DNA from 3 places in the Eionea flava genome. Region 3 is predicted to be linked to each of the others. Evidence: predicted binding sites of a transcription regulator. Region 3 holds the regulator's gene; each other region holds the start of a gene.
The links. Region 3 encodes sigma-54, which starts transcription at its own class of promoters, with help from an activator protein. Its sites were predicted from a motif close to TGGCACANNNNTTGCNNT; they were not measured.

Region 1 (3,264 bases), 440 kb from region 3:
ATACGATAACGGCACTGGTTAAGTTGTCGAATAGAACTCTGTAGTTATGAATTTGGCTCATAGTGCACTGCTAAGTACATAGAGGGTGATTCAATATAAAATGGCATAGTCGTAGTGGTTATTGTTATGCCATTTTATATTGAATCGGCTCTAGTTTATCCGGTTAATGTTGCTTGCACTATTGTGGTGCAAGAATGATGTTCTCATAAGGTATCAATGATTACTTAGTTGAAGATAAAAAAGCCCCGTTAAACGAGGCTTTAGTGTGTAACCTAATACTGCTAATGCAGTAAACGTGAGGCAATACATCGTCGCCCCACTAAGCCATTTTATAGGCTGTAGTACATGTCGAACTCAACAGGGTGAGTGGTCATGTTGAGACGCTCAACTTCCTCTTTCTTTAATGCGATATAAGCATCGATCATGTCGTTATCGAATACACCGCCCGCGGTTAAAAAGTCGCGATCTTGATCTAATGCGTCAAGCGCTTCGCCTAGGCTTTCACAAACGGTAGGATATTGCGCAAGCTCTTCAGCAGGTAAGTCATAAAGGTCTTTATCGGCAGCGTCACCAGGGTGAATTTGGTTTTTGATTCCGTCAAGGCCTGCCATCAATAATGCAGAAAATGCCAAGTATGGGTTAGCTGTTGGGTCAGGGAAGCGAGTTTCCACACGTCTTGCCTTTGGTGACGTCACATAAGGAATACGGATAGATGCTGAACGGTTGCGAGCGGAATAAGCGAGGATAACCGGTGCTTCGAAACCAGGAACTAAACGCTTATACGAGTTGGTTGATGCATTACAAAATGCATTGAGCGCCTTGGCGTGTTTAATGATGCCGCCAATGTAATGCAGTGCCATGTCGCTCAGGCCAGAATATGCATCACCTGCAAATTGGTTAGTGCCGTCTTTTGAAAACGACATGTGTACGTGCATACCACTTCCGTTATCGCCAACAACAGGTTTTGGCATAAATGTCGCTGTTTTACCATAGGCGTGCGCCACATTATGTACGCAGTATTTAAGGATTTGCACTTCATCTGCTTTTTTGGTGAGCGTGTTTGCGCCGACACCGATTTCACATTGGCCGGCAGTTGCGACTTCGTGATGGTGTACTTCAATAGCAAGGCCCATTGCTTCCATAGCATTACACATAGCGCCACGTACTTCGTGTAGCGAATCAACCGGAGGTACAGGGAAGTAACCGCCTTTGACACCCGGGCGGTGGCCCATATTGCCAGCAGGTAAAGAAGCATCTGATGACCAAGCCGCTTCTTCTGAGTTGATTTTGTAGAATGAGCCTGACATATCAGTATTCCACTTCACATCGTCAAATACGAAGAACTCAGGTTCTGGGCCAAATAGAGCGGTATCACCTAAGCCTGTAGCGGTTAGATAGGCTTCTGCACGTTGTGCAATCGAGCGTGGGTCTCGGCTATAGCCTTCGCCCGTCGTTGGTTCAACAATACTGCAACGAATGATAACAGTCACTTCATCGGTAAATGGGTCAATGATGGCAGAGTCAGCATCGGGCATTAAAATCATGTCTGATTCATTGATACCTTTCCAGCCAGAAATTGAAGAGCCGTCGAACATTTTGCCTTCTTCAAAAAAATCATCATCGACATCCGAAGCAGGGATAGTGACGTGATGTTCTTTACCTTTAGTATCGGTAAAGCGTAGATCGACCCATCGAGCTTCGTTTTCTGCGATAAGATTAACCGTGGTGTCCGACATTGATATTTCCTCCAAATGGGGCTGTTAGTCTGTAAAAGTGTTTAATAAGATGGTGGACTTGTCGTATGCACCATCTTTAGTCATGCTTGATTAGCAATTAGAGTGCCAATTTTATATTTGCCTAAAAGCCCCGCTATCGCGAGCTTATTGGCATCAGTGTAGGCAATACGAATGTTTTTTGCACCAAAATAATGCAATTTCTGTCTTTATGTTTTATTTTGGTGCGAACGAATAGTTTTTGATAGTGGAAAGCCTGCCTGTTAGGAGGTGTCGTTGTGTAGAGCTCCCCATCGCCATTCAATTACAGTAATATGCGCGACCCTATGACTAGTCAACAAGACAAAGAGGTTGAATGATGGCCGTCTCAGAAGATGATATTGCAACGATAGAATCCTTGCTAGGGCGTGAGCCGCGAGGCCTAGAAGATGTTGCTGTGCGCGATAATAGTGGTGTGCCAGTCGTTATACGTGTCGCGCCTTTAGTTAATGATAAGCCATTTCCTACACTGTTTTGGCTAATAGATAAGCGTATTAATTATGCGATTGATCAGGTGGAAGCGCGCGGCTTAATTGCTGATTTACAAGCGACGGTTGATGGCCGTGCCGATTTGCAAATGGCGATGACCGAAGACCATCAGCGATACATTGCCTTGCGTCAGTCTTTCTTTTCTTCTGAGCAGCAGCAAGCGATTCAGCGTTTAGGCTATGAGTCGGTGCTTAACGAGCGGGGAATTGGCGGCATTGCTGACTTCCAGCGTATTCGTTGTTTACATACCTATTATGCAGCTCACCTTGTAACGCCTAATACGGTCGGCCAAATGTTAGATGATTATTGGCGCTCTAGAGAGATCACTTTTTCACACATGCCCTAGTTGAAACTGGCTGGTTAGTTGTACATGGTATGAAAGCTGGGTGTTGCTCGATATTTTTACTGTTTAGGGGGGGCTTATATTTATTCCTACCATTCTTATATGCGGTCTCACTGCTGCCCCATTAAAACTTTTCCTATTGTCAGGTAGGTTAGTATTTATCTGATTTCCAGCGTTTCAACTTAGCAGACAACTCAGTGCCAGACATGGATTCGTTGTTTATGGCTGTAGCACGCTGCGAGTACGTCCATGTAAGCTCTACATCAGCATTCATGCTGGTGAAGGCCACACCCATAAACAGCGAATCCATGTTTTAAAAGTTAACGGGGCTGCAGTGATGCTGTCTATTTACGTAGTGTCTAAGCGAACTCCCAAATTTTCGCTACACTTAAGAGGCGAGCCTGTTAGGTGGTAATAAAGTGAATTAGCGCCTGCAGGATACGTTTGAGAGCCCTTTGTGTATCCGACGAAAAGAGTGTGCTGTGAAAAAGAAACAAAAAAAGAATAGTGTGTTACTGCAAATTATCGGTCTAGTGATTATATTGCTATTGCTTGTTGCTATTTCTGCTGGCGTCACTTTGATGGCAACCGGGACGTTAGATGTGGAAACTATCGCTAAAAAACCCGGTAAGCCCGTTGGTGATATTGTTGACGCTGAAA
Region 2 (3,264 bases), 570 kb from region 3:
AAGCTGCAGGAAAAACTACCTGTGCATTTGCTCGTGAAATATTAATTTCTCCAGATTCCATGGGTTCTCGTAAAACTTCTAAAACTTGACGAGGAAATTCTGGACACTCGTCTAAAAAAAGCACGCCATGATGCGCCAAAGAAATTTCTCCGGGCTTTGGATATGATCCGCCACCTACCAAGGCAACCGCCGATGACGAGTGATGTGGATGACGGAAGGGAGGAGTTGTCCAATGTTTATTATTTTTTCCACAGAGCGAATAAATGCTGGCCACTTCAATCGATTGCTCACTACTGAGCGTTGGCATAATGCTCGGTAAACGGCTGGCTAACATGGTTTTTCCTGTACCGGGTGAACCATACATCAACAAATTGTGTCCACCAGCGGCTGTAATTTCCAGCGCTCGCTTGGCAAATGGTTGGCCTTTAACATCGGCAAAATCTATAGATGATTGAGTCTCCTGAATGGGTAGAGCCTGAGAGGCTTCTATTTGCTGGACACCATGTAAGTGCTGGCATATATCAAGTAATGTCTTTGCGCCATAATTGGTGCTATTTTCACAAAGCGCAGCTTCGGCAGCGTTTGCACTTGATGTAAATAATGCGCGTTGTTCATTATGACAAGCAATCGCGGTGGGTAATATTGCACTAACATCACGTAACTCTCCGGATAATGCGAGTTCGCCAACAAACTCGCTTTGTGCAATGGTATCGGCGGGTATTTGATGAGAAGCGACGAGAATACCAATCGCAATCGGAAGATCAAATCGGCTACCTTCTTTTGGTAAATCGGCCGGCGCAAGATTAATAGTGATACGTCGTGCAGGAAATTCAAACTGGCTATTAATCAAAGCGCTACGCACACGATCTTTACTTTCTTTAACGACAGCTTCAGGCATGCCAACAATAGAGAGACTGGGCAGTCCGTTGGATAAGTGAACTTCTACCGTAATCAGTGGGGCATCAACGCCGTATCGGGCGCGAGTGTAAATAATGGAGAGAGACATAATGCATCCTGCAAATTGAGTCCTTGGGGTGTACGTTTTTGATGACGTACAATGTGATTACTTTTAAGTATCGGTAAAAAATTTTATGTGTTTTTTGTTTTGTCTTTTCAATTATCAATTAAACGATTACTAATTATTAGCATCGCCATTATTTTGCTTAACGGCGGCACTAAGAGCCTCTTCCAATACGCTGAGTTGCTTTTCTAAAGCATCAGCTTTTTCTCGAGTACGTTGAAGCACCGCCGCTTGCACATCAAACTCATCACGAGACACCACATTCATTTTGCGCAACACCGCTTCCATTTGTGCTTTTAACTGCCGGTGTGCATCACTGGTGTGATCTGAAAAAGCCGCGCTAATAGCATCGCCTGATGCGGGTAAATGTTTGGCGACATCATCTAATAATTGTTTCGCTAAATGGTTGATCATTATCTACTCGATAGATTGTTTAAACGTTATGTATTTTCGTTCATAAAAAATTATGCGCACCTTTGGATGAGAAAGCAATATATTCATACACCCTATCATTAAAAACCCTGTGACAAACCAACTACCATGCACCACTTTATAGCGGCTCTGTGCGCCGTTGTAGTGCTGCTCAATGATGACTTTTTTATAAGTACTTGTTTTTAAACATTAATTTTTTTGGCCTGCATCATGCAATATGCGATTGTGTATCTCATTTCGATATACCTATTAATCGCTGATGTTAGCGACAGCGAAACAACAATAAGATGTAGGAGAATATTCGTGGAAGGTCAAATTTTTGAATTGCAATACGCCTTAGACACATTTTACTTTTTAGTGTGTGGCGCTCTGGTCATGTGGATGGCAGCAGGTTTTGCCATGCTTGAAGCGGGTCTAGTGCGCTCCAAGAACACAACAGAAATATTAACCAAAAATGTCGCACTTTATGCCATCGCCTGCATTATGTATTCGGTGTGTGGTTACGCCATTATGTATCCCGAAGCCGGTACGCTATTACTGAGTGGCATTACTGGCAACGGTGTTACCGGTGCTGAGGAACCTGCGACTTATGCACCATCTGCCGACTTCTTTTTTCAGGTGGTTTTCGTTGCGACAGCGATGTCGATTGTGTCGGGTGCAGTTGCTGAGCGTATGAAACTATGGGTGTTTTTAGCATTTGCCGTTGTTATGACCGGGGTTATTTACCCAATGGAAGGGCGCTGGACATGGGGAGGCGAAGCCGTGTTTGGCTTATACACCCTAAGTGATTTAGGATTCTCGGATTTTGCAGGCTCGGGTATTGTCCATATGGCCGGTGCAGCCGCCGCGCTGTCGGGTGTACTATTGCTCGGTGCACGCAAAGGCAAGTTTACGGAGAGTGGTGCTGCCGTTGCGATTCCGGGGGCTAACTTGCCTTTGGCAACCTTAGGCACATTTATTTTGTGGTTGGGTTGGTTTGGTTTTAATGGCGGCTCTGTTTTAGCGACGTCGTCTATTGATAGTGCTAATGCTGTTGCGGTCGTATTTATGAATACTAACGCGGCGGCGGCTGGCGGGTTGATCAGCTCGCTTGTCATTGCCCGCCTGTTATTCGGCAAAGCCGACCTCACCATGGCGCTTAATGGGGCCTTAGCGGGTTTGGTAGCAATCACAGCTGAACCATCAACACCTACATTACTGCTTGCTACGTTATTTGGCGCCTTAGGTGGTTTAGTGGTTGTGTTTAGTATTCTCGCTTTAGACAAACTCAAAATTGATGACCCAGTCGGCGCTATATCCGTACACGGTGTGGTGGGTTTTGTGGGCTTAATGTTAGTGCCGCTGACTAACCCATTAACAGAAGACGGCGGTGCGAGTTTTAGCGGCCAATTGATCGGTACACTTACTATTTTCACTTGGGTATTTTTGGCGAGTCTGCTGGTCTGGACAATACTCAAATATACTGTTGGCTTACGAGTGAGCGATGAAGAAGAGTTTGCGGGCGTGGATATGTCTGAATGTGGTATGGAGGCTTATCCAGAATTTGCCAGCGCTAAGCAATAGGACGGCTTACGTGTATGGGCATCATCGCGAATTACTGTTATGCTCCTGCACAATCCGATAAGCTTCTGCGACACGCTATTATTACTATTTGTGAATCTATTTTGTTATAAAACAATCAAGGAAAAATCATGAAACTCATTACTGCTATTGTAAAACCCTTTAAATTAGATGATGTTCGCGCGGCATTATCAGAGGTGGGTGTTCAAGGTATGACGGTAACCGAGGTAAAAGGGTTTGGTCGTCAAAAA
Region 3 (3,264 bases):
CATACCGAACATCAGAAAGAGAGGCGCTATGCTTAGCTAATGTCGTAATTAGCGAGGTGGGTAGATTATCAATACAAATAAAGCCGATATCTTCCAAAACATGAAGTGCAGTACTTTTCCCCGATCCAGAGCTACCACTTATGATAATCAGTTGCATAATTGCCTCATGTTGCAATGTGATGGCATTGCTTGGTTTATCGCGCGATTCTCATTATTTCGTTAAACGCCGATGGTTTTGAATCTGATATAGGTGTCGCGTTTGCTGTTTTTCTCGGTTAAAAGTCAATCAAATAAATACTTTTATTAAGGTATCGATGTCTTGTGCTTGCCTGACTTTTTGTAAAATAGCATCATTTGAAAACACCTCCGCAATGCTTGCGAGTGTTTTAAGGTGATCGTCATTGGCATCTTCGGGAACAATTAGGACAAAAATAACATCCACTTTTTCGTTATCAATGGCGTCAAAGTCAATTCCTTGTTTTAGTGTAACTAGCATTGCAGTGATTTTTTTACATTCGCTAATACGACAATGAGGAATCGCTATGCCATTGCCTATTCCTGTTGAGCCGAGTTTTTCACGAGCGATTAAAGCGCTGAATGTATCGGTAGCACTGAGATCTTGATTCACTTGGCTAAGGTGTTCGGCAATATTTTCTAGTAGTCTTTTTTTGCTGCTACTGTCTTGTTGGCAGAGCACATTAGTCGATGATAGAAGTGATGGTATATCCATTTTTCGGTTTAATCTCTATGGTTGTATTAAGTGCCTTTACATGAGCTGCTTGCGTTCATTGGATGGCGGAATTGACATTGACTCTCTGTATTTTGCAATAGTTCGGCGGGCAACTTTGATGCCTTGCTCTGCCAATAAATTAGTGATTTTGTTGTCACTTAGCGGTTTGGCGGTATTCTCTGCTGCAATGAGTTTTTTGATAATAGCGCGGATTGCCGTAGAAGAGCATTCTCCCCCGCTGTCGGTTGTTACGTGACTTGAGAAAAAATATTTCAGTTCAAATATCCCTTTCGGGGTATGCATATATTTATTCGTAGTGACTCGAGAGATGGTTGATTCATGCATTTCTACAATGTCAGCAATGTCGTGTAGCACGAGAGGCTTCATAGCTTCTTCGCCAAAATCCAAAAAGCCTCTTTGTTTTTCGACAATAGCGGTGGCGACTTTTAATAGTGTCTCGTTACGACTTTGTAGGCTTTTCAAAAACCACTTGGCTTCTTGTAGGTTATCTTTTAAAAATGTGTTGTCGCTACTGGAATCGGCTCGCTTGACCAAGTTGGCGTACTGATCGTTAATACGAATTTTAGGGGCAATATCAGGGTTGAGCTCTACGAGCCAATGTCCTTCGTGCTTGCTAACAAAAACATCTGGCACCACGTATTCAGTATCACTACTACCAATATCTTCGCCGGGGTGAGGGTTAATGCTTTGAATTAAGCTAATGGCTAACTTCAGCTCATCTTCTTTTATTCGTAGCTTGCGCATAATAGTTTTGTAGTCGCGCGTACCCAGTAACGGCAGATAATCGGTTGCGATGCGCTTAGCAGCTTCTAGCCCAGGTATCGTTTGATTTGAATCGTGATGCAGAAGTAACTGATTAAGCTGTATAACAATACACTCGCTTAAATTTTGGCTCGCGACACCCGGGGGGTCGAATTGTTGTAAGCGATGCAGTACGGCGTACACTTCATCTTCTTCAACGTCGTCCAATGCTCGCTGCAGCCCCTCAATAATATCGTCCATATTGGATGACAGCATGCCAGAGGGTTGAATATCATCAATAATCGTAAGAGCGATTGAGTAGTCTTTGTCAGAAAAGGGGGTAAGGTTTAGTTGCCACATTAAATGGTCTTGAAGGCTCTCCGACCCGCTACGCTGCGCTTCGAACATTGAGTCTTCATTGGGAGTCGATGCGGCTGACGAACCACTTGGCTGGTATACATCATCCCAACTAGTATCCACAGGTAAGTCGTCTGGGATATTATCTTGCGACCATTCGGTTTCTGGTGATGATGCATCATTTTTATCGTCACGGTCTACGCGAGTATCGTGCTCAGATACGTCGCTGCCGATCGATTGATCCGTTGTTTTATCTGCTCCATCGTCTGTTTTGGCGGGGGTTTCTGATTGCGAGTTGACACTGGTTTCTGTTGCTGAGCTGGCATCGTTTTTGAAGCTCTCTTCCACTTCTAGCATGGGGTTGCTGTCGAGAGCTTCTTGAATTTCATTCTGTAAATCGAGAGTAGAAAGCTGCAACAGGCGAATGGCCTGCTGTAGCTGAGGGGTCATCGTGAGGCTTTGCCCCATTTTTAGCTGTAGTGATTGCTTCATTTCGCCAACGTATCTCGTTACTGTCTGAGTGAGGCCTAAAACACCTATTGAAATCTTTGCGTGAAATGAGGGCAAAATAGCTTTCGTGCAAAGGTCTCAATTGAACGTAAAGGAGCGGTATCTATCTGCACCTGTATAAGTTAATTGGCGAGCGTAAATAGGGTATCTATATCTATGGTGCTATGCCAATGAAATATTTATTAACTGTTATGATTCTAGTCAGTCAGTGGGTGATAAGCAAGACTTATGCCTTTTATAGTTTAGGCAAAGCAGTCCCGCTTCACTGGTTGCTTTTTGTTCAGGCTTGGGTGGTGAAACGCTGTTTAAAGTGAAAAATTATCACCAAGGTATACGGCTTTAACTTGCTCGTTTTGTAGCACTTCATCGGGTGAGCCTTGAGCAATAATGTGGCCTTCGCTGACTATATAGGCTTTTTCGCAGATAGTGAGTGTTTCGCGTACATTGTGGTCGGTAATTAGCACGCCGATGCCGCGTTGTTGTAAGTGAGTAATAATTTGTTTTATATCGTTCACCGAGATGGGGTCGACACCAGCGAATGGCTCGTCTAAAAGAATAAACGTAGGCTCTGTTGCAAGTGCTCGGGCAATTTCGACACGTCGTCTTTCTCCGCCAGATAGCGCCATGCCAAGGGAGTTTTTAATATGCGTAATGTGAAATTCTTGCAGTAAGGTTTCTAGCTTTTCTAGGCGTTGTGTACGATTAAGCTCTTTACGTGTTTCTAATATGGCTAAAATGTTTTCGCTGACAGTGAGCTTCCTAAATACCGAGGCCTCTTGCGGTAGGTAGCCAATACCTGCGCGCGCTCGACCATGCATTGGCAGTTCACTAATATCGTTGTCGTCAATTTTGACAGCCCCTCTATCAGCAGGAATTAGGCCCGCAATCATATAAAAACAGGTGGT

Region 1: the regulator sigma-54 is predicted to act here: its motif matches at 1,827-1,844, upstream of glnA (glutamate--ammonia ligase).
Region 2: the regulator sigma-54 is predicted to act here: its motif matches at 1,653-1,670, upstream of ACZ5O6_RS11800 (ammonium transporter).

Annotation. Positions count from the first base shown of each region.
Region 1 covers NZ_AP036018.1:2,595,163-2,598,426, reverse strand. Annotated here, with positions in the region: gene glnL (nitrogen regulation protein NR(II)) at 1-61, opposite strand, end outside; gene glnA (glutamate--ammonia ligase) at 330-1,736, opposite strand; gene ACZ5O6_RS11235 (DUF501 domain-containing protein) at 2,089-2,607, shown strand; gene ACZ5O6_RS11230 (hypothetical protein) at 2,756-2,914, opposite strand; gene ACZ5O6_RS11225 (hypothetical protein) at 3,087-3,264, shown strand, end outside.
Region 2 covers NZ_AP036018.1:2,722,683-2,725,946, reverse strand. Annotated here, with positions in the region: gene ACZ5O6_RS11810 (YifB family Mg chelatase-like AAA ATPase) at 1-1,006, opposite strand, end outside; gene ACZ5O6_RS11805 (accessory factor UbiK family protein) at 1,136-1,435, opposite strand; gene ACZ5O6_RS11800 (ammonium transporter) at 1,757-3,016, shown strand; gene ACZ5O6_RS11795 (P-II family nitrogen regulator) at 3,145-3,264, shown strand, end outside.
Region 3 covers NZ_AP036018.1:2,153,863-2,157,126, reverse strand. Annotated here, with positions in the region: gene rapZ (RNase adapter RapZ) at 1-157, opposite strand, end outside; gene ACZ5O6_RS09450 (PTS sugar transporter subunit IIA) at 287-730, opposite strand; gene ACZ5O6_RS09445 (RNA polymerase factor sigma-54) at 767-2,341, opposite strand; gene lptB (LPS export ABC transporter ATP-binding protein) at 2,665-3,264, opposite strand, start outside.